One region of the Rummeliibacillus sp. NPDC094406 genome, then DNA from elsewhere that is predicted to be linked to it. Evidence: riboswitches for the same ligand, from Rfam matches in the RefSeq annotation. Region 1 holds a riboswitch; each other region holds the start of a gene.
What was found. A riboswitch is a leader RNA that binds a small molecule or an ion and turns the genes downstream of it on or off. The one in region 1 is predicted to bind cobalamin.
Positions count from the first base shown of each region.

Region 2: it holds a riboswitch for cobalamin, as region 1 does, so the genes downstream of both, ACIQ4I_RS14425 (ABC transporter substrate-binding protein) here and cobT (nicotinate-nucleotide--dimethylbenzimidazole phosphoribosyltransferase) in region 1, are expected to answer to the same signal.
Region 3: it holds a riboswitch for cobalamin, as region 1 does, so the genes downstream of both, ACIQ4I_RS01870 (energy-coupling factor ABC transporter permease) here and cobT (nicotinate-nucleotide--dimethylbenzimidazole phosphoribosyltransferase) in region 1, are expected to answer to the same signal.
Region 4: it holds a riboswitch for cobalamin, as region 1 does, so the genes downstream of both, ACIQ4I_RS14910 (ribonucleoside-diphosphate reductase subunit alpha) here and cobT (nicotinate-nucleotide--dimethylbenzimidazole phosphoribosyltransferase) in region 1, are expected to answer to the same signal.

Region 1 covers NZ_JBIWGZ010000001.1:54,931-60,905, forward strand. Annotated here, with positions in the region: gene ACIQ4I_RS00245 (C40 family peptidase) at 73-1,011, opposite strand; gene ACIQ4I_RS00250 (P-loop NTPase family protein) at 1,296-1,823, opposite strand; gene ACIQ4I_RS00255 (hypothetical protein) at 2,017-2,703, shown strand; cobalamin riboswitch at 2,772-2,953, shown strand; gene cobT (nicotinate-nucleotide--dimethylbenzimidazole phosphoribosyltransferase) at 3,032-4,081, shown strand; gene ACIQ4I_RS00265 (EAL-associated domain-containing protein) at 4,769-5,974, shown strand.
Region 2 covers NZ_JBIWGZ010000005.1:130,026-136,000, forward strand. Annotated here, with positions in the region: gene cbiB (adenosylcobinamide-phosphate synthase CbiB) at 1-558, opposite strand, end outside; gene ACIQ4I_RS14415 (adenosylcobinamide amidohydrolase) at 560-2,035, opposite strand; gene ACIQ4I_RS14420 (FecCD family ABC transporter permease) at 2,040-2,987, opposite strand; gene ACIQ4I_RS14425 (ABC transporter substrate-binding protein) at 3,032-4,000, opposite strand; cobalamin riboswitch at 4,101-4,295, opposite strand; gene ACIQ4I_RS14430 (NADPH-dependent FMN reductase) at 4,448-4,987, opposite strand; gene ACIQ4I_RS14435 (DUF4822 domain-containing protein) at 5,152-5,703, shown strand.
Region 3 covers NZ_JBIWGZ010000001.1:379,162-385,136, forward strand. Annotated here, with positions in the region: gene ACIQ4I_RS01855 (energy-coupling factor ABC transporter ATP-binding protein) at 249-1,079, opposite strand; gene cbiQ (cobalt ECF transporter T component CbiQ) at 1,076-1,867, opposite strand; gene ACIQ4I_RS01865 (energy-coupling factor ABC transporter substrate-binding protein) at 1,854-2,162, opposite strand; gene ACIQ4I_RS01870 (energy-coupling factor ABC transporter permease) at 2,159-2,920, opposite strand; cobalamin riboswitch at 3,097-3,281, opposite strand; cobalamin riboswitch at 3,520-3,711, shown strand; gene ACIQ4I_RS01875 ((2Fe-2S) ferredoxin domain-containing protein) at 3,872-4,237, shown strand; gene cobJ (precorrin-3B C(17)-methyltransferase) at 4,258-5,931, shown strand; gene ACIQ4I_RS01885 (sirohydrochlorin chelatase) at 5,948-5,975, shown strand, end outside.
Region 4 covers NZ_JBIWGZ010000005.1:237,588-243,562, reverse strand. Annotated here, with positions in the region: gene ACIQ4I_RS14920 (metallophosphoesterase) at 1-385, shown strand, start outside; gene ACIQ4I_RS14915 (undecaprenyl-diphosphate phosphatase) at 487-1,314, shown strand; cobalamin riboswitch at 1,837-2,014, shown strand; gene ACIQ4I_RS14910 (ribonucleoside-diphosphate reductase subunit alpha) at 2,181-4,403, shown strand; gene ACIQ4I_RS14905 (ribonucleotide-diphosphate reductase subunit beta) at 4,420-5,460, shown strand; gene ACIQ4I_RS14900 (hypothetical protein) at 5,690-5,812, opposite strand.

The DNA.
Region 1 (5,975 bases):
ATAATTTTCATACTTCCATAGTAATCTAATTACACATGAAAGTTTTTGCTGCAAATTTAACGTTAAAATATATTAAAAAACTCGTTTTGCTTTAATGTAGTGTTGATTATAATAGTCAACAAACATTACTCTTGTAGTAATACCACTAGAACTTGGAATGATTAAACGTTGATCGCCGGCATAGATGGCTACCTGAGAAGGTGTAGAAGATCCCGGTACACTATTAAAGAACACTAAATCACCTTTTTTAAGACTATTTCGTGAAACAGTAGTTCCAAGATTCATTTGATCTTTTAAGTTTGTTGTACCAAGATTTACGCCACTTTTTTTATAAACATAGTTTACAAAACCAGGACCAGTGAAACGTAAATTCTTTTCATCATTAGTTGTACTCATTGTAACTTTATCTTTGTAATCAAAAGCATTTTGAACAATCGTATCACCTTTTGTTGCAGGATTAGATGGAAGCAAAGTAGGTAAAACTCTACGTGCCGATACATAATTATCCGTATAATATGGCTTGCTATTCAAATCAGAAATGACGATGTTTTGCTTAGAGTCAGCCATGTGAATCATTTTGTTGTCACCAATATACATTCCTACATGATCTGGATCTGTTCCTGTTGTTTTACTCTTAAAGAATAATAAATCGCCTTTTTGTAATTGATTTCTTGGAACATAAGTACCTTGTTGAATCATATAATCTTCGTTATAAGTAGCTAAATCTACACCGTTTTTCTCGAAAATGTACATGATAAATGAAGCGCAAGAGAATTTGTAAGGATAAGTTGGCTTGTACACGGTATTACTATACGTTGCTTGACCTATTAAACTTTTTCCGGTTTGGATTAGTTGGTCTGCCTTCGCAGCGACAGCTTGATCGTTATGTTGAACATTTGTAGTGGTTGCAGCCTTAACATCCATTGCCTGATTTGTTGCTGGTAATATCCCACCAAATGTGCTTAAACCTATTGTAAGTGCAATACTTGTTGTTAGAAATTGTTTTTTCATGTGTTTGAGTACCTCCTGTGTGCTCTTTACAAACTTAATGTTAGCAATAAAAACGGAGGGTTCTATGAGGTAAAATTTTCCCTACCTAATCCAAGGAAGGATAAAAGCTTGATATGAAAGGCTTGGCAAGTGGAATTTACAGTTTCATTACAAATGTTTCATTTTATATATTTTGTATTTTATACTAAATAAAGATAAAAAAACTAGTATTCTGAGTCAATTTCATAATGCTTTTCTAGTTTAAAAACACGAATATTTTTCTGGATATACAATTTAATTTTGAATTATGAAATTGCCTCTTCTAACAACCTATTTAAATCCTTTTTTGATTTTATCAAAATCACTTTATCTTGATATTGATTAAGCGTTTCTTGGATTAAATGTTTGCCCTTTTTTTCGTGGAATTTACTCCACTCAAACATCTTTCTCAGCATTTTAAATGTAGGATTATAATTGGCTTGTTCAATTTTCAATAGTTGTTTTATAAATCGTTTATTGATTCTATACATTCTAGTGAAATACGAAGGCTCTAAATAGATAATACTGTCTGCTGATTTTAAACTTGGTGATGTCCACATCTGATAATGTGCACCTTCAATAACCCATTTTTGATTTTCTATGATTTGCTGTAAAATTGAATCTCTTTCATTTTCTGAGCGACGAATATCACCATTTTCTGAACGAATCCAAACGATGTTATCTAATTCAAAATGATTACATTGATTAATTAAAGCGATTTTTTTCGCTATCGTTGTTTTTCCACTTCCTACAGGTCCAATGATATGAATTTTTTGACCAAGAGATTTAATCATTTTCCACCTCCGCTAACTTTTTATGTCACACATGAGTATCCAAGCTTCTAATAGTTTTTAAATTAATCATACATAAATAGAAAAATATTTGTTGAATTTATCAAGGTTATTACCATATGTTACAATAAAATAAAGATAAAGGTAAATTTGCGAGAGGGAATGTAATACCAATAAATATACAAGGAGGAAAATGATGAAACTTAAAAGTGTCCTTGTAATAATTATTCTTAGTACGTTTCTAGCTTCTTGTAGTAAGCCAATAGGTTATTTTGGTAAATGTCCTGATGCCATAATAGAATGGGTAGATGTGTTAATGATTCATGGCATAAAATATGAGCACCATTTTCCGGAACCAACTGATGAAAGCAGTAATTTGAATGTTGAAAAGGGAAAGAAAATAGGCGAAGTTCTTTATAAAATGGCTGATAATGCGTGTAATAATCATAAGATGAAAAACGGAGATGCTGCCTTTATTGAAAAAGGAACAGCTATTTATGAAGTAAATGGATATCCATCATCTTTTCTCGTTTTAGCAGATAATAAGGTGTATGTATCGCATCAGAACAAAAAAGCTAAAACAGCAAAAGAATTGTATCCGCTAAAAGAATATGTCCAAAATATTTACATTGAAAGTACAGAAGATGGAAGAAGATTGCATACTTTTTCGTCTTCATCCAGGAAAGAATTTATTGAAGCATGGGATAATTTAATAGTAAAAGATGTCGATTATACTGACGAACCAATTTTTTTAGAAATAGAATTGAAAAATGGAGTAACTTTTAGGCTTATTTATTCTGAAAAATCGAATGTTTTCACTATTGGTGTAATGGGGAATGAAAAAATAAAAGAGATTATACAAAAAGAATTACAACAAAGCTAGAGATATTGAATTTCAAAAATAAGTACTATTGCTTTCTAACTAATTCCCTAGTAATATAATTAATAGAAAATTCAATAAAAGTATAAGGTGCCTTTAGCAAAAGGAGAATAGGGAATGAAGTGAAAGTCTTCAGCGGACCCGCCACTGTATAGGGGAGTTTGATCAGAAATGCCACTGGATATTTTTATCTGGGAAGGCTGATGAAATGTTGACCCCGAGCCAGGAGACCTGCCTTATTACTTGAATAGAACAGATGATGGAAAAGTCTGCGGTTTATTTGTAATGCAAATAAACTGCAGGCTTTTAATTTTATTCGGGAGAGATGAAAATGAACTTATTACAACAAACTATTGAAAAAATTGAAGACTTGGATCAAGAAATGATGGCAAAGGCTCAACATAGAGTGGACAACCTGATCAAACCCCCAAAAAGTCTAGGGAAATTGGAAAGTATCGCAATACAACTTTCAGGTATTACTGGAGAGAGTTTTCCTTCAATTGACCAAAAAGCAATTATTGTGATGTCAGCGGATCACGGTGTGTATGAAGAAGGCGTTACGAATAATCCACAAATAGTGACTTTTGAACAAACTTTAAATATTGCAAAAGGAATCACAGGTGTCGGGACAATCGTAAAGGTTTCAGGTGCTAAAATTGTGACAGTTGATATAGGAGTAAAAGAAGACATCCCAAGTGATGCTGGAGTCATTATCCGAAAAATAAAAAAAGGAACAGACAATATGGCAAAAGGTCCTGCTATGACAAGAGATGAAGCGATCAAAGCCTTAGAAGTGGGTATTGAAATTGCCACAACGGAAATACAAAATGGGGTTAATTTACTAGGGACAGGCGAAATGGGCATCGGCAATACGACACCAAGTACAGCGATATTATCTGTTTTAGCCAATTGCGATCCGAAAGAAATTACAGGTAGAGGCGCGGGGCTTGGGCAAGGTGGATTAGCACATAAAATAGATGTCATTCGAAATGCCATTGCAACAAACCAACCCAATCCAGCTGATGGTATTGATGTGCTGGCAAAAGTCGGGGGACTAGAAATCGCCGGAATGGCTGGCGTTATGCTTGCAGCTGCAGCGAATCGGGTACCTGTTGTAGTCGATGGTTTAATTTCCAGTGTTTCAGCTTTAATCGCAGCTTCTATTGAACCAAATGTGAAGGATTATCTTATAACTTCACATGCCACTGAAGAACCAGGGGGAATAATAGCCAGTGAACTTTTAGGCAAAGAACCGATGTTAATGATGGACATGTGTCTAGGTGAAGGTTCTGGAGCAGCTTTAGCCTTCCCAATTATCGAAGCAGCATGTAGCATGATGAAAAATATGCCGACTTTTGAAGAAGTGGGAATGGAGATTTAATAACCGGTGCCATTCACTTACTTAATTCATATCATTTCAATTGATTACTAACAAAATCCCAACTATCTATTTCCAGTCATGGTTGTAGGTTTGTGAAAAAGTTTGATCAAAACGATCGGCGAGGTCAATTCAGTGAAGTGCATTCAGAGTCCTGCGGAAACGCGAGCCATAGAGACCCCACAGCGTAGCGAGGAGGCTCGTCGGTTCGCCCGCGGAAAGCGAAGCTGATTCCACTTCATGTTATATTAAATTTGTACTATAAAAAATAGGGGTAAATTGTTTTTTTAGTGCCCTCAAAATAGTGAGGAGGAGGCTTGCATCTACCGTTTCACTCTCTATGCTGGAAAGAACTGCTGCTTGCCCGCGGAAAGCGTCCGTCTGTAGCGGCATCGAAGAGCTTATCATTTATTCAAATCAATCGTTTAATGATCGTGGTTTTTAAATAGAAAAGCATTTATGAAATTGATGAATTGATTTAGCTAATAATAATCAAAAGTTTACTTTTCAAAGTCTGTCAATTTCTTTAGTTACCTTATATAACTCATCAAAAAAACTCTTACTGATTCTTGATAAAATTGGTGAGAGTTTTTATATTGAAAAAATAATTATTTAAAAGAATTGTGTCAGTGCCAGCTTCAAAAATGTAGGATATAATAGTAGTAGTAAGTTAGAATGGGGGACCAGCTAATGGACGTTCTTGATCTTCTCGATCGATTAGAAGAAATCGAAATATTATTTGAGCCAATCTTTAGTGCAGATGAGCATGTAATTGTAGCATACGAAGTAATTGGTCAAATATTAAAAGATGATCAACATTTCAATATTATTGAATTTACATATGACGAAACAGTTCCGGCTGATATTCGTGCAGAAGTGGAACTAATCATGGTTAAAAAGGCACTTACTATCGCAAAAGATGCTTTAAAAGAAGCTAATCTTTATTTACCATGTAATCCTAATTTGTTGATGATGGACTTTGGCGATGCCTATTTTCAAGTTTTAAAAGATTTAGTGGAAGAGAACCTTTTACAAAATATTCATTTAGTCATTCCAATGCAAAAATTTAGTGGGGATATCAATCAGCTACGGCATCCAATTCTCTATATTAAAACGTATGGAGCAAAAATGGTAGTTGCTGATATTGGTTCAGACAGTAAGCTGGATCAAATTTTACTAATAGAACCCACTGTATTGAAAATGAAAGTAAGCGGGCTGGATTACAATGCATGGGGTGCTCAAAATTATATGTTTACAACCATTCAGACACTCGCAGTCCAAATGGGTGCAACATTAATGTTTGATCAAATTAATACGAGCTATGAATTACACTACGCGTGGAAAAATGGAGCACGGTATTTTAAAGGTAAGTATTTAGAAAAACCATCCAATCATTTTATTGCACGTGATGTCTTAAAGGAACGTTTCCGTAGCGAATGTCAGCAATTTATCTCAACAGAGAAAAAGATATTAGAAATAAAGTACAATGAAATGAATAAGCTACAAAAAATCATTTCAACAATGGTGAAAAATACGAATCCGACAAGCCAAAATGTCGAAAGTATTATAGAACTTGCCGAAAAACTAGAGGACTATGCTTTTCGTTTATACATTTGTAACGACGAAGGCTTTCAAACTTCACCCAATATCGTCAGACTAAATAGTGAGTGGCAAATAGAGGAAGAGGCGATCGGCAAAAACTGGAGCTGGCGTCCGTACTTTCTATTAAATATGATTAAGCTACGAAATGATGTAAAAGGTGATTTATCTAGTATCTATAATGATATCCAGACAAGTGAACCTACACGTACCTACTCAATGGCATTAAATTGCCAAGAATTTTTGTTTGTCGATATTACTTATGACTATTTAACACAGCATAATATTGTGAATTAAA
Region 2 (5,975 bases), on a different contig from region 1:
ATTTTTATAAGCAACCATGGAGTCGAGCGTGTTCACTGCTTTGTACATCCAGATTCCTGTCGCCCCAAAGAGAAATGCCCAAAACAATGGTGCTGTTACGCCATCACTCGTATTCTCGGAAACCGTTTCGACAACACCTCTCGTTACTTCTGGTACAGAGAGCTTATCGGTATCTCGACCAACAATCCAAGATAGCTTCTCACGGGCCTCTTTCAAATTTCCTTCTACAAGCGGGGTATAGACATCATTTGCTGCTTGTTGTAAGCTCTTTTGTGCAAGTGCAACAGCAATCATCACACTTTCAACTAAAATACCGAAAATCGTTCCTACTGTATATGCCGCAATAACAATTAAATAAGTTACAATTGTGGTGATACCAACAACTACTATAACAAGTAAAAGCCCCTTCATCCTACGAAACTTCCCAATGTTTAATCGTTTTGTTAACCACTGAATTGTATTACCAATCCATCTTATAGGATGAGGCATTTTAGGTGGATCCCCAATTAATCGATCAAGAATTACCCCAAGTGAGCAAGCAATTAAATGTGCAAACATGTTATAGCATTCCTTTCGCACGTTTGTACTCTTGTAATGCAATACGTGTTGTTTCAAATACACCGTGACCAATGAGCTTTCCGATTCCTGTTATGGTTCCTGCATATTCAAAGAACGGTTCTTTTTGTGTAGCAGCAATGAGCACACTATCTGTTGACGTCCCAGTAGCAACCGTATTTGAAATAGTATCTCTTATATCTTCAATTACTAATGCTTTCGTTTTTGCTTCTGTTGCCGTAATCATCGCTTGCATAAAGGATTCATCCGTAAGAGTACCATTAATGAAAACCCATGTATTGATTGTTCCTATATGTGGTTTTTCCGGACGTTCATAGGCTTTTGATACATCAACCGCATTTCCAACACCTGCGGTTACTGCAACAACAATACTACTAATAGTAGAAGAAAACTCTCTAATAACTACATGCTTCGCGGCAACGGCTGTCATCATTGCAACTGTGTTAGAAGGTGAAAAACCGTGTTTCTCTAAATATCGCTTTAATTCTTCATGCGCATCTTCACACATATATTTGATATCTACGGCACGATTAATAAATGTCTGGAACCATCCAAATCCTGCATTATGAACAGCAGATGATACAGTTTTTAATGGAAATGATGTTTGCAACTCAACAAACTCATCACGTACTTTAATTTGCTCGGCTGTAATAGAAGTTGCCTTTTGTATATCATTATGTGGTTTCGGTATTAACGTAATTTGTGGCTTCGGTAGCACTGGATGTGGATAATTTGACACTTCCGTACGATAAACATCCCTAATATGTTTTTCCTTTAATACTTCATGTGGTTCACCTTCTGAATAAATTTGCCCGTCCTCAAGTAAGATCAACTGATCACAATAGAGTGAGGCTAAATTTATATCATGAAAAATAGAAACAACCGTCAGACCATTATGTACAACTTCATGCCGAATCATATCCATCAATCTTCTTTGATGTTCGATATCTAAATGATTTGTTGGTTCGTCTAATAGTAACAAATCTGAGCGCTGTGCTAATGCTTGTGCAACAAAGGTTCGTTGCTGTTCTCCACCAGAAAGAAACTCTAAATTTTGATTATCATATTGAGCAATACCTGTTTGTTGCATTGCTTCTGTAACTGCTTCTTCATCCTCTTTCGACCATGTTGAAAACCAGCTACTTTGATGTGGGTAACGACCAATTGATACTGTTTCACGAACAGAATGTGAAAAAGCATGAGCATGCAATTGTGGCAACACAGCCATTTTACGCGCTAATTCCTTTGTGGAATAATCCTTCAAGTTTTTGCCATCAATTTGAACAGTTCCAGAAGTAGCAGGTAAAATCCCGCTTATCACTTTGATTAGAGTGGACTTTCCACTACCATTCGGTCCTAGAATTCCGATAAACTTCCCCTTATCAACTGTAAACGAAATATCTTTTACAATTGGCTTCTTGGAATCATAACCACCACTAAGTTGTTTTACAGCAAGCATACTATTACGCCCCCTTCATTCTACGTTGACGGAAGAAAATATAAGCAAAAACTGGTGCCCCAATAAACGATGTAATCACACCGATCGGTAACTCTGTAGGTGCAATAACTGTTCGTGCTATCAAATCGCATAGAATAAGTAACGATGCACCATTAATAAAAGATAATGGAATTAAATGACGATGATCTGTTCCAAATAAAAGTCGTGTTATATGTGGCACAACTAAACCAACAAAACCAATCGTGCCAGATACTGCTACAGCAGAGCCCGTTAACATAGAACCACCGAGTAATAGCATCCACTTACTTCTCTTCACATTTACACCTAAATACTTTGCTCGTTCTTCACCAAACAGCATGGCATTCAGTTCACGTCGATTAAGCCATAATAAAATTGTTCCGAAAGTAATAAACGGCAAAATCATTTTGATATATGGCCATCCTCTCATCGATACACTACCCATTAACCAATCAATAATTTGGCGAAGTTCTTCTCCTGTTAAGGCAATCATCAATGATATCACGGAACTTAAAAAAGAACTCACAATAATCCCTGTTAAAATAAGGGTTTCCATTTTCATCGTACGATCGACTAATTTAGCAAACCCTAAAACAACAAACATTGCAAAGAGCGCCCCTATCATGCTGAAAGTTGGTAATGTGAAGATACCTAAAATAGGGGTTGAAATACTGAAAAAGAGCGTCATCACGGCGCCTACTGAGGCACCTGATGACACTCCTAACGTGTATGGATCTGCAAGTGGATTTTTTAACAATCCTTGAAAGGCAGTTCCTGCAACGGCTAATGCTGCTCCAACAAGTCCTGCTAAAATTACTCTAGGCATTCGAATGTTCCATAAAATATTCGTTGCTGTTTCATCCACTCCAATATTCCATAACGTACTGATTGGCACCTTTACGGAACCAACGGAAATACCGAGCCATATACTCATCAATAGGATGATTACAGCTACGATATAACCGACTATGATCTTTTTCACTTAAACGCCTCTGGGTAAACAGCCTTCGCTACTTCCTCTAACCCTTCAGCAAGGCGAGGACCTGTACGAGCTGTTAAATTTTGATCTACTAGCACAACTGCGTTATTTTTAACAGCAGTAATACTGTCAAAGCCTGGACGTTTTTTTACTTTCTCTACGATATTTGGAACATAATCTTCCATCACAATAATAGTATCGGGATTACGTTTGACAATTTGCTCTGGATCAATTTTAAACCAACCTGATTGATCATCCGCAACATTTTTTATATTCGCTAAGTTGAAGATTTCTTGCATAAATGTATCTTTACCTGCTGTGTAAATATTAGGTACATCTGATGTTTCAACAAAAGCAGTACGTTGTTTAACATTCGCTACTTTATCTTGTACTTCTTTTACTTTCGCTTTCATATCAGCAACGATTTTATCCGCTTTTTGTGGTTGATTTGTAATTTGACCGATTTGTTTGATGGTGTCATATGTTTCTTCAAAGTTTGTTGCATTTTTTACGACAAAAACGGTAATCCCTGCATCTTTCAATTGTTGTAATCCCGATTCAATTGACTTTGCATTCGATTCATGTGCAAATACGACATCTGGTTTTAAGCTTAGTACTTTTTCAATGTTAATTTTCTGCATATCGCCTACTTTTTCTTTTTTGGTAGCAGCTTTTGGATAATCATCGTTATCACTTACACCAACGATTTTGTCGTCTAAACCTAGTGCGAATAAGATTTCTGTATTACTTGGGATCAGTGATACGATTTTTTTCGGTTCTTCTTTTAATTCTACCTCATTCCCAAGCGCATCTTTTACTGTCATAGGGTATGTAGCTGTTTTGTCCGTAGTTTGAGTAGTCTTTTCACTTTTTTCAGTTGATGATTTTTGAGTTTCGCTTTGATTGCATCCAACAAGTAGAACAAACGCCATTGTTAGTAAGAAACCCAGTTGCCAAATTTTTTTCACAAAAATGCCTCCTCCATAAAAAATGCCTCTCGTATTTTTGAGAGGCATCATGATTCCAGTATATTCAAGTACACTAGCACCCACTCTATCCTCGTAGTTATTTGGTGATCTGAGTTCGGCAGGTATCCTGGCTTGTGTTCATCGCGCATCGTGCCTTCCCAAAAAATCAATTCTTTTTAGTGGCCGTTTACGAGTTGCTCACACTTACAGTGGCGGGACCGCATCGGATTTTCACCGATTTCCCTTTTCACTCAACATTTGGTATATGTCGAGAACCGTACTTCTTTATATATTGAATTGTTTATCATTATACCGAATATTTGGTTTTTGTGAAAGATAAGTTTTGGCAATTGTTTTTTCTCTAAATAACAAATTACATATAAAATAAACAGCAGTTAGCTTCTCTTCTAGGAGATTTTACTGCTGTTCACGATTATCATGCATAAATTAATATTGTTTCATCCACTTTAAAAAGTTACCAACTATTTTATCTAAAAATTGAACCGTTCCTTCTTCTGTTAGATTTCCTGAATCATCAAATTTCGTGTGCACAGCCCCAATATATACATCATTGCCTATTAGTATTGGAGATGATAATCCTATTGAAAATAAAATGTCGCGTAAATGCATTTGTGCTTTCGCAGTTCCCAATACTCCCATCGAAGCACCCATAATCCAAGAAGGTTTACCAATCATGACTTGATCTACTCGTGATAGCCAATCGATTGCATTACCCAATACTCCCGGAATGGACCCATTATACTCTGGTGTTACCCAAAGTACCGCATCGGCAGCTTTTACCTTCGCTTTAAAATCTACAACAGATTGCGGTGGATCATTTTCGTTATCTTGATTGTACATAGGTAAATCATTTAAAGTTAAGACTTCCATGTCAAACTTATCTGCATTATGTTTTTTTACAAATTCAGCTAGTTTTTTGTTATATGAATCTTTTCGGATACTACCTACAATTGCAACAACTTTCATAATGATTCCTCCCAAAATAGAATTCAACATATCATTCTCTTTTTTATATTTTTTATACCTCCAGCTGGATTATCGCCACAATACTCAAAGAGGTTGAATGAGAAGTATTAAAACTCTATAAATTGGTAACATTGGTACTGGTAGTAAATTAAGGAGGCTGAAATATGAAAAAAGTATTGATGGTACTTGTCCTAGTAAATATGTTAATTTTATCTGCTTGTCAATGGCAAGGATTCGGTAAACAAGATATTACTACAGGTAGTAAAAATGGAACAAAAATACCCGTTAATTCAGAAGTAAAGGGTATTGAAGAGTCAACGTTAAATACAGGAGTAAAAATTGCAAAGATTCTCGGAAGTACAACTTGGCAAGGAACAAAAGTATATGATAAAAATAATAATGATTTAACACAACAAAACACAAACTTCATTGCCCTTGCAAAATATGACGATAAAACATCGAGATACGAATTCTATGATAAAACATCAAAAGATAGCCGCGATAATGGAACTTTCTTTATCACGAATAGTGGAAAATTTCGTATTCTCAAATCTAAATCTAAAGGAACACAAAGTGTTGTAGAGTTAACAGAAGTAACTGAGGAAAAATACACTTATAAAAGAATGGGGAAAGATGCAAACGGAAATGATGTAGAAGTTTTCGTGGAACATATACCTTATACCGAAGGTAAACTTGCTTTTTCTGAATCAGAATAAACATTAGAGGAAATGATATTATCACAATTCCATTTTACTAAATTGAAACAGTAATTCACTCCGTAACAAAAATAGAATTTCGCCTTATCAAGATCAAAATAAAGAAAAAAAGTAAATAAAAGGACATTACATAACTAAATATGTAATGTCCTTTCTTATATTTCTGGAACAAGTGCCAGTGTTGGACCGACGCAGCGTTTAACACTTAGATTATCCGGCTTCGGACACTAGCTTTTCGGGCCAGATAACCCTCCTCGGACGGGGCACAAAAA
Region 3 (5,975 bases), 320 kb from region 1:
ATGCAGGAGCACAAGCGAGGAGGCTCGTCGGTTCGCCCGCGGAAAGCGAAGCTGATACCACTTCATATTAAAGAACATTTATATTATAAAAATTAGGGTTAAAATCGTTTTTCAGTGCACTTTGCGGTGGTGCCTAGCAGAATAAATAGCAGAATTTTTTTTAAGTAAGAAGGCTGTTCAAAGATGAATTATTAATTCACCTTTTGAACAGCCCTTTTAAACTTGAATTAGAAGCTATTGGGTAACTTTCATTTCAAGTATGCTATTAAATTTTCTTTATCTCTTGGAAAATCTTCAATTTTATCAATTACATTTTTAGATTGTAATACCTGAGCCAATTCAAATACCCAAGGCTTTTCTAAATGAGATTTTAATAACAGTTGCTCTTGCTCAAAAATACCAAAAGGATCCCCATGATAGATAACTTCTCCACCACTCATAACAATGATTTCATCCGCCCATTCATATGCAAAATTCACATCATGAGTAGAAAGAATAATGGTTTTATCAAGCTCATGAATTGTATTAAGCAATTGCAAAATTTGCTTTGCATAATAGGGATCTAGTCCTGCAGAAGGTTCATCTAAAATAAACACGTCAGGATTCATTGCCAACACACCAGCAATTGAAACCCTTTTTTTCTGGCCAATACTTAAGAAATGAATGGGTTTATCTTGTAAAGTAGACACTTCTGTTTCAGACATTGCCCATTCAACCATTTCAGTTACTTTTTCAATGGACCATCCGAGATTTATAGGACCAAACGATATATCTTGACGAACATTACCAGCAAAAAGTTGAGAATCAGGATCTTGAAAAACAATCCCTACATGGGAGCGTAATGCCAGCAATGATTTGCGGTTATATTTCATCGGTTGATTTTGAAAGAGAATTTGCCCGGAAGTCGGTTTCAGAATTCCATTTAAGTGCTGAAATAATGTAGATTTTCCAGCACCATTATTCCCGAGCAACGCAATCTTCTTACCTTTAGCAATTTTCAAAGATAAATTATTTAAAGCTACAGTCCCATCAGCATAACGATGTGTTAAATTTTGAATTTCAAAGAATAAATCATTCAAACTAGAATGCCCCCAAACTGAATGTAGACCGCAATGATTAACAAAATGATAATAAAAATGATCGCCCAATTTCTAGCAGAATATTGGTAAGGATCCTCAAGATAAACCATGGATTCATCGTAACCACGAGAATTCATAGCCATTGATAATTCCTTAGAACGCTGAAAAACATGGACAAATAAAGAAGAAATAAGCATTCCTAAAGAATGCAACCCTCTTTTAATTGAAAGATATCCAAGTCTTGAATTTTGTGATTGGAAAATTTCAAATGATTTCTCTAAAAAAACGAATATGAATCTATACGTAAGTTCGATTAATTCGATTAATAATTGAGGTACTCTACATTTTTTTAATACTTGCATTAAATCATGTACCGGTGTTGTTAAAGTTAAAAAATATAAACAACTTATACTGCTTAACACAGAAAAGAATAACTGAATGCTCATTTTGACACTTTGTGATGAAATATAAACAGACCAATCGAACAATTGAAATTGCCAAATTGCAGTATGAATAAGCTCAGGGTGTCGGGTAAACGATAGTAAAATACCAATCATACTACTTATCAGGAAAACGCCAGGGATACATAACATTTTCAAATAATATTGCCATGGAATTTTAGCTACCAATATTGTAAGTGAACTCATAACAAAAAATGTGATGAGTGAGATGAGCGCATCTTTTACGGTTAATGAAAATAATAATAGAAAAAAGGATAAAACGATTTTTTCTACTGGATGCGTCTTTACTAGGCGATTGATATAAGCATATTGATCAATGAGTAACATGCTTACCTTTGCCTTCTTTACTATCTTCTTTTTTGTGTCTTCCACGTGAGAAGCCGATGAAATAGCCGATAAAACCAGCACCTATAGCAGCTTGTAAACAAAATAATAAACTTTCAATTTCGCCACTTGGCGGTTCCCAAATGCTTGAGAACCAAGGTTTATAGGAAGAATCAATTTTCGTAATTGCTGCTTCAGCCTGATCATCCGATCCACCAAATTCCGCCCCTTTTTGGAAGAACAGTGGCAGAACAGCCAATATAACTACCATCGCGATTAATATTATATTTTTTTTCATGATTGTTCAGCACCTTTTTTAAAGACTTTCAAAGCTTTTAATTCTGCTAAATTGTATTTTTGTAAGAAGTTCATAATCACAACTGTAAGAATACCTTCACTAATTGCTAAAGGAATTTGAGTGAGAGCGAAAATACTGCTAAATTTAGTGAATGAAGCAAAGAAACCACCAACTTCAGATGGGAAAGCAAGTGCTAATTGGATAGATGTTACAACATAGGTACCCAAATCGCCAAGTGCAGCAGCTAAAAACACTGCCCAAGAAAATGAGAATCCTATTTTGGTAACACCCTTAAATACACCATATGAAATAAGTGGTCCTACGATTGCCATTGAAAAAGCATTAGCACCTAAAGTAGTTAGTCCACCGTGAGCTAGCAACAAAGCTTGGAATAAAAGTACTATAAAACCTACAATACTCATTGCAAACGGCCCAAATAAAACAGTACCAAGGCCAACACCAGTAGGATGAGAGCAGCTTCCTGTAACAGACGGAATTTTCAATGCAGATAATACGAATGCAAAAGCGCCTGATAAGCCTAACATCATTTTTGTTTCTGGGTTTTCTGCAATCGTTTTTCTAATAGAACGGAATCCAATTATTAAAAACGGAATGGTAACAGCCCACCAGAAAATTACCCATTCAACGGGTAAAAAACCTTCCATAATGTGCATGGCGAATGCAGGTTTTGGTATGATCAACAGTGCTAATAGGAAATATATTAGCTTCCAGTTTACTAAGTTCTTAAACTTAATCATTTAATCTTTCCTCCATTTTTATATTCAATTGTTCGTGAATTAACGAGATACACCTCCTAATAAACCAAACAGGACATAAAAAAACACTTCTTCCAACAGAAGAAGTGTTAACGAATAGTAAAACAATGCTTTGCAAAAAAGCATAGCTATACTCACACCTATCCTCGTAGGCTGATACAAATCCACACTTTATGGCAGGTCTCCTGGCTTAGAGTCTTCATTATGTTTTTACCTTCCCATCGTTGACAGTGGCATAGAAAAACATAACTCGTCTTTACAGTGGCGGGACCGCGTTTGTATTTCACAAACTTCCCTTTTCAGCTAAATCTCAATATTTAGCACCATAAAGTTTATTGAATTGTTAGATTACTAATCTAGTGTAGCATGGTTATATTTCCAATACTACTATATTTTTTACAAAGAAATTTTGCAAAAGAAAGATTGTCTTAAAAAAGATAAACTAATATAGTATTTAGAAATATTGTGCATAAATTTCAACAGTAACGTTCTGTAAAATGGACTTGAATAAAAAAATCTATTTCAAATTGTCTGGAAATAGTATATGATTATGTCAGTTTTTAATTTTACTATATTATACAATTTCATATTATTTTAAAAGTGCCCTTGTAATTTCACAAAGGGATAATAGGGAAATCGGTTAGAATCCGATGCAGCCCCCGCTACTGTAACATGGATGAAATGATACATACTCACTGGTCGAAGAAGACTGGGAAGAGATCAGAGTAAGATGAAGTGTAAGCCAGGAAACCTGCTTTTAAAAACAGAAGTACGATACTTTTCGGAGGGAAAGGTAAAGACTATAAGAGCAGAATGTCATTTTATATTTGGCTATTTTTCTGAATTATCTAGTTTTTAAACCTTAATTCTTGGAATTAAGGTTTTTTATTTTCCTTTTTTCTCCATCTTATTTTAATTAATTGGAGGTTGAATATGACAACTTGGAATTTATCTGGGATGAAAAGTCATTTATTCATTTGTAATGGAAGTTCTTGCATGAAGAAAGGTGCAGAAGAAATTACGCTAGCAATTCGTGAAGAAATTGCACAACTAGGTATGGATGAACAAATCCATACCACTAGAACACGATGTAATGGCCGTTGTAAAGATGCATGCATTGTAATTGCTTATCCACAAGGGAGTTGGTACAAAGCATCAACAACTGATATTGGCCGTGGGATTGTAAAAGATTGTATAGAGCAACAAAATGAACAACATACAATTTATCGTATGGAAAATGGTGAAATGATATTAAATCCAGAGGTCGCGTCCATTACAGGAATCGATAAAAACAAATAATTTGTAAAGGAGAGGTTTGCATGACATCACAAGGGAAACTTTATGTCGTTGGTTTTGGTCCTGGGGATTTTAAACATATTACAACGAGAGCAGTGGAAGCGCTTCAGGATAGTGATTTTATCATCGGTTACAAAACTTATGTAGAACTGATCCAAGATTTAATCACAAATGACACATCAGTGATTAGTACAGGAATGACAGAGGAAGTTTCAAGAGCTCAGGAAGCTGTCCGCCAAGCAGAAGCCGGAAAAAAAGTTGCAGTTATTTCAAGTGGCGATGCCGGTGTTTATGGTATGGCTGGTCTAGTCTATGAAGTTTTAATCGAAAAAGATTGGACTGAAGCAAATGGGGTACCAATTGAGATTATCCCAGGTATTTCAGCCATCAATTCATGTGGATCATTGTTGGGTGCTCCTATTATGCATGATTCTTGTACGATAAGTTTGAGTGACCACCTAACACCATGGGATTTAATCGCTAAAAGAGTGGAAGCTGCCGCAATGGCTGATTTTGTCATTGCACTCTATAATCCTCGCAGTGGACGTAGAACTCGCCAAATTGTAGAGGCACAACGTATTCTTCTACAATACAGATCACCTGATACACCGGTTGGCCTTGTAAAAAGTGCATATCGTGATCGTCAACATATCATTATTACAAATCTAAAAGAAATGCTAGATCATGATATCGGTATGTTGACGACAGTCATCATTGGGAACTCTTCAACTTTCCTTTATGACAATAAAATGATTACTCCACGAGGTTATCAAAGAAAATATACATTAAATAGCGAGAAGCAAGCATTAAAACCACATCAACGTTTGAGAGAAGAAGCGGAACCTTGGGCTATGGATCAAATGACTGGTGTTCAACGAGTACAATCTTCAGTAAATGAAAAAATTGAAAAAGATGAGAAGCACCAAATAGTTGAGTACATACGACCTCAATCACCTAAAGTAAGCTCATATAATATGGCAATGGAAGCGTTAAAACGTGTTACTGGTAAACAACCAAAAACCACAAATTATGTTCATCAAGATTTTGAAGAAATTTTCGAATTAGCAGTTAGTCCTGGTGTTGCAAATAAAAAATTCACACCTGAACAAATGATGACTTTAGCAATGGTTGTTGGCGAAAAAGGTACCATGGAATATACGCCGAACCATCAAATCGTATTGAAGATTCCAACTTCTAATCCTGATGCGATTACAGCAAAACTAAATGGTGTTGGATTTTTACTTTCACCTATTGGAGATGTCTTAACTTTAAAGGCTTGTGATTTCTGTGACGGCGAAAAAACAGGTGGCATTCCTTATGCTGAGGAGATCCAAGAAAAATTAGGTGGTCTTCAGTTACCGAAAGAATTAACAATTGGATTCAATGGTTGTGGTATGGCTTGTTACAAAGCCGTTACTGAAGATATCGGAATTATTTATCGTAAAGGGAAATTTGATTTGTTCCTAGGTGCTAAGCCTGTTGGAAGAACAGCTCATGCAGGACAACCTGTGGCAGAAGGCATTGAGCCAGAGAAAATAGTTGATGTTATTACGAATATTATTCAAGAATATAAACAAAATGCGCATCCAAATGAGCGACTATTTAAATATTTTAAAAGAGTGAAACAAATACAAGGATTTGTGTACAAAGATATTGCACCCAAAATTAACATAGAACCCGCACCATGTGGGGACTGATTATAGGAGGAAAAATATGAAGGCCATTTTATTTGTAGGTCATG
Region 4 (5,975 bases), on a different contig from region 1:
TTTACAAGATGAAACAATTTGTATAGCGGATTCGTTTTATGTTACAGGAAGAGAAGACAAAACAAATAAAAGTCGTAAGTCTCTACAACAGTTATCTACTGTGGTGAATACTCGTTTACCTTGGATTGTTATGGACCATACCCCGTCAGATTTAGAAACGCCAGTCGAGCTTGGGGTAGACGTACACCTTTCTGGACATACCCATTTAGGTCAAATGTGGCCGAATCAATGGATTACAAAAAAAACGTTTGAACTTGATTATGGGTATCTATTGAAAAAGACAACACATATACTTGTTTCATCAGGTTTCGGTTTTTGGGGACCTCCAATTCGCACTAATAGTAGAAGTGAAATGTGGGTAATTGATGTTGAGCTGAAAGATTAATTTAATGAAACTTTAAGATAGCTTCTCCTTCTGTTATGTTATGATAGTTTTACTAGAAATGAATGTTAGAATCATTCAAAAAAAGAGAATAAGGAGATACTATGGACTTTATAGAGTTGTTAAAATCCATTATTTTGGGTTTTGTAGAGGGTATGACAGAGTTTGCTCCGGTTTCATCTACAGGTCATATGATTATCGTTGATGATATGTGGTTGAAAACGCCAGAGTTTTTAGGGGAAGCTTCTGCGAATACATTTAAAATTGTTATTCAGTTAGGATCCATCCTAGCTGTTGTTGTGGTCATGTGGAAACGAATGCTGAGCCTTGTTGGTTTATATAAAATAGAAGGGCAAAAACCACATCATCGATTCAATTTATTACATGTTATTATTGGCGTAATTCCTGCAGGTGTATTAGGTGTATTATTAGAGAATTTTATCGATAGTCATTTATTTGGTATTAAACCCGTTATCTTTAGTCTGTTCGTTGGAGCAATATTTATGATTATAGCAGATAAATTTGGACCAAAGAGACCGAAAGTTACTTCATTAGATGATTTATCCTATGCACAAGCCTTTAAAATCGGCCTAATTCAATGCTTATCATTATGGCCAGGTTTTTCACGTTCTGGTGCAACTATTTCCGGTGGGGTATTACTTGGTTTAGACCACCGTACAGCATCAGATTTCACGTTTATCATGGCAGTACCAATTATGGCAGGTGCAAGTCTTTTATCACTTCTTAAACACTGGGATCAAATTAATTTCGGCGACATGGGCTTCTATGTAACTGGCTTTATCAGTGCATTCGTCTTTGCGCTTATTTCAATTAAGTTCTTCTTAAAATTAGTATCAAGAGTAAAATTAGTTCCATTTGCGATTTATCGTATAGTATTGGCAATCGTACTTGCTATTATCGTATTTATGTAAGAAAAAAGGGCCTTAAAGGTTCTTTAGTCTGTAGACAAACTCGAAGAATTTCGAGTTTGTCTACAGACTTTTTTCTTTTACAATATATAGATAGATAAATATAACCCGTTGATTTCCACTGCGGGCGAACACTTTATGCGGGTGGGGCCAAACCATTTTCGGTATATGATGTAGAAGTTAAAGATGACACATATCAATACGCAATTAAAATCGATGCAAAAACTGGAGATGTTCTAAGTAATAAAGATTACGAAGATTAGAGATTCAATAAAAAAGAAAAATTGGTATTGAAATAATCTTGTCAATAGGAGTCGCTTTAAAAAAATGCCTATGAAGGGCAGCTTTCCTCAGCTATTGGGTATGCTACAAAGCTATTTGATATAGAACAAATATAATTAAGAATCTAGTATATTCAAAAATATATGTTCACTTGGTAGTTCTTTTTCTTTAATTGTGCAATTCTGCTTGTCTAAGACAAACACAATATGTTAGATTATATATATTATAAAAACACAATATATAGTATAAAGACGATAATTGGTACCAGCAATGGTGTAAAAGGGAATTCGGTTCAATGCCGAAGCTGTCCCCGCAACTGTAGGTGTGGACATTTGTCAAAAAGCCACTGAGCAATGCTTGGGAAGGATGACAAAATGGATGAAACACAAGCCAGTAGACCTGCCAAATTTTCGTTTTGCGACACTTTCTTCGGGGGTTGAGAAGTGGGGGCAAATAATTGCAGCACATTCATTCACTGTTATGTGGAATTTTTTTGCTGTGATTTTGTTTCCATTTCAACTAGAGCGACTGTTCTGCCGATGAAGGCGAACAGTCGCTTTTATTTTGTGTAAAAAGGAGACGACGATATGGTAACAATAATAGATGAAAAAGAAACAGTATTGCAGCGATTAGAGGCTGAATTTGGCAAAGAGGAAATGAGTCCTTTACGACGTAAGCATGAACGTTTTGTGCATAAACATCCTGATGCGGCAGATGGAGAATGGACTAGAGCACTAGCATTAGATGCATTAAGCTTTCTAGATGAAAACGAACCCTATTGGACATTTGCTGCTGCACGTCTATTACTAATGGAAATCTATCAAAAAGCTGCTGTTGAGCGACAAGTTACTGTAGAAGATGTCTATAAAGTATTTCCAGAACAAGTACATAAACTAGTTGGAAAAGGTCTCTATAATCCGGTGTTAGTAGAAGCTTATTCAGAAGACGAACTACAACAACTGGCCTTCACAATAGAGTCAAAACGGGATGAACTTTTTACATATATAGGACTAAAAACATTAATAGATCGATATGTGACACGTGATTTTGATAAAACGCCAATTGAACTACCACAGGAACGCTGGATGGTCATTGCTATGACGTTAATGCAAAATGAAAAAGAAGATCGTATTGAAAAAGTAAAAGAAGCTTATTGGGCGATGAGTAATCTGTATATGACAACAGCAACACCTACATTATCAAATGCCGGAAAGACACACGGACAATTATCAAGCTGCTTTATCGATACAGTAGATGATAGTTTGCAAGGTATTTACGATTCCAATACAGATGTTGCGACACTTTCTAAATTTGGTGGTGGTATTGGGGTATATATGGGTAAAGTCCGTAGCCGTGGTGCGTCTATTCGTGGATTTAAAGGTGCATCTAGCGGTGTAATTCCATGGATCAAGCAATTAAATAATACAGCCGTATCGGTAGACCAGCTTGGACAACGTCAAGGAGCGATTGCGGTTTACTTGGATGTCTGGCATAAAGATATTTTTTCATTCCTTGATTTGAAATTAAATAATGGTGATGAACGCATGCGTGCACATGATATTTTCACAGGTGTATGTCTACCAGATATTTTCATGGAAGCAGTAGAAAATCGTGATGATTGGTATTTGTTTGACCCTTATGAAGTACGTTCCCTTATGGGATTTGGATTAGAAGATTGTTATGATGAAAAACGCGGCGAAGGTTCATTCCGTGCAAACTACTTAGCATGTGTGCAAAATACTTTATTGTCACGTGAAGCCGTACCAGCAATTGATATTATGAAAAGAATTATGCGCAGTCAGTTAGAAACAGGCGTACCATTTATGTTCTATCGTGATGAGGTTAACCGTAAAAATCCAAACAAACATAAAGGCATGATTTACTCATCTAATTTGTGTACAGAAATCGCACAAAATATGTCACCAACAGAATTTGAGTCAGTAGAACTTGAAAATGATATGATCGTCACTCGCCGTAAACCAGGAGATTTTGTTGTATGTAATCTATCTTCTATTAACTTGGGTAGAGCAATACCAGCAAATGTATTAGAACGCTTAATTCCAATTCAAGTACGTATGCTTGATAATGTGATTGATTTAAATGCAATCCCAGTAAAACAAGCGGCTCATACGAATGCACGTTATCGTGGAATTGGCCTTGGTACATTTGGTTGGCATCATCTACTTGCTACTTCAGGTATTGCTTGGGAGTCGGAAGCAGCAGTTAAATTTGCAGATGAATTATATGAAAAAATTGCGTACTTAACGATTAAATCTTCTATGAAATTAGCAGAAGAAAAAGGTGTATATCCATTATTTGAAGGTTCTGATTGGCAAACAGGTAGCTATTTCGAAAGCCGTGGCTATCATGGCGAAAAATGGGCAGCCCTACAACAAGAGGTTGCTGAAAAAGGAATGCGCAATGGCTATGTAATGGCTGTGGCACCAAACTCAACAACATCAATCATTGCAGGAAGTACGGCAAGTATCGATCCAATCTTCCAAAAGAGTTATTCTGAAGAGAAAAAGGATTATAAAATTCCAGTTACAGTGCCGGATTTAAACGAAAAAACAACATGGTATTACAAATCAGCATACTTTATCGACCAAAACTGGACAATCAAGCAAAACGCAGCGCGTGCACGCCATATTGACCAAGGGATATCATTAAATCTTTACGTGCAAAATACAATTAAAGCAAAAGAGTTACTAGCACTTCATCTAAATGCATGGAACAGCGGTATTAAGACGACTTATTATGTCCGTTCTACATCCGTTGAATTACTAGAATGTGAATCATGTGCAAGCTAATTAGGGGAGATAAATAATGACGGAAATAAAAAAACGTATATTAATGGATAAAGAAGCACCAAACCGTTCGACTAAAATCGTTAATGGTCGTTCTTCTAATATATTAAACTGGGATGATGTTCGTTTTAGTTGGGCATATCCCAAATATAAAAAAATGCTAGGTAACTTCTGGACACCTTTTGAGATTAATATGAGCAATGATAGTAAACAATTTCCACAGCTAACAGCTGATGAGAAACAAACATTTAAGAAAATTATTGGTTTACTTGCACTACTTGATAGTGTTCAAACAGATTATGCAGGTCGTATTGCCGATTATCTAACAGATTCAAGCATTAATGCATTGATGATTATTTTGGCACAACAAGAAGTGATTCATAACCATTCTTATTCTTATATACTATCAAGTCTTGTTTCAAAAGATGAACAGGATGAAGTATTTGATTTTTGGCGTACCGAACCTGTGTTGGAAAAACGCAATGATTTTGTTATTAAAGGGTATAAACAATTTGCAGAAGAACCAACTGTTGAACATATGCTAGATTCAATTGTTTATGATGTTATTTTAGAAGGCTTATTCTTCTACTCAGGATTCTCTTTCTTCTATCATTTAGCACGCAATCAAAAAATGGTTGCAACGAGCACAATGATCAACTACATTAATCGTGATGAACAATTGCACGTTGATTTATTCGTCAAAATATATAAAGAATTGTTGGAAGAATACCCTGAGTATGATACGCCAGAACGTGCGGAAAAAGTAGAAATGATCTTCCGTGAAGCAGCAGAACTTGAAATTGAATGGGGAAGAGAAGTAATTGGCGATAAAATAGATGGTTTAGATATTGAAGATATTGAGGATTATATTTACTTTTACGCCAATGTTCGTTGCACGCAACTGGGTTATGAACGACCTTTTGAAGGCTACCGCAAAAATCCAATGAAATGGATTAAAGCCTATGAAGATGTCGACCTAGGCAAAACAGATTTCTTTGAACAACGCTCACGTCAATATGTAAAAGTGAATGTTCAAGATAATGGGTTTGATGAATTGTAATTTACATCGTTTTCGAATCAATGAATAGATGTAAATTTAGCCAATAGAGAAAATGCCGTGTTTATCATATTTTTGATCTACACGGCATTTTTATTACGCTTGGTGGGTGGCTTCCGTATGGAATGCCATGATTCCAGTGATTAATAGAAATAGAACAAGAGAAGCCCCACCAAATGCAAGCTGATATTTTCCATATTTGTATAGGTGCATTTAGTTTCTTTCTCTCTGCTTAAAAACGATCAAGGTATAAGTTTAAAATTAGAGCCCCAGCGGCTACAATGAAAATCCCAACGCCCATAACAAAAAAGAAAGTCCCTTTTAAGTTTGCTTCTGGTTGTTTTTTACCTTCCATGAATAAGCCTCCCTTTAACCTGTTATTTCTAACGATTTCTTAACATACAGATTACCCATATAAGCAAAGATTAATTCTGTAGAACTAATTTTGGGTAAGGATAAAAATGTATGAATTGAAAAAGTAGAAGTATTGTTTGAATGGAGGAATGCCTTTTATATTG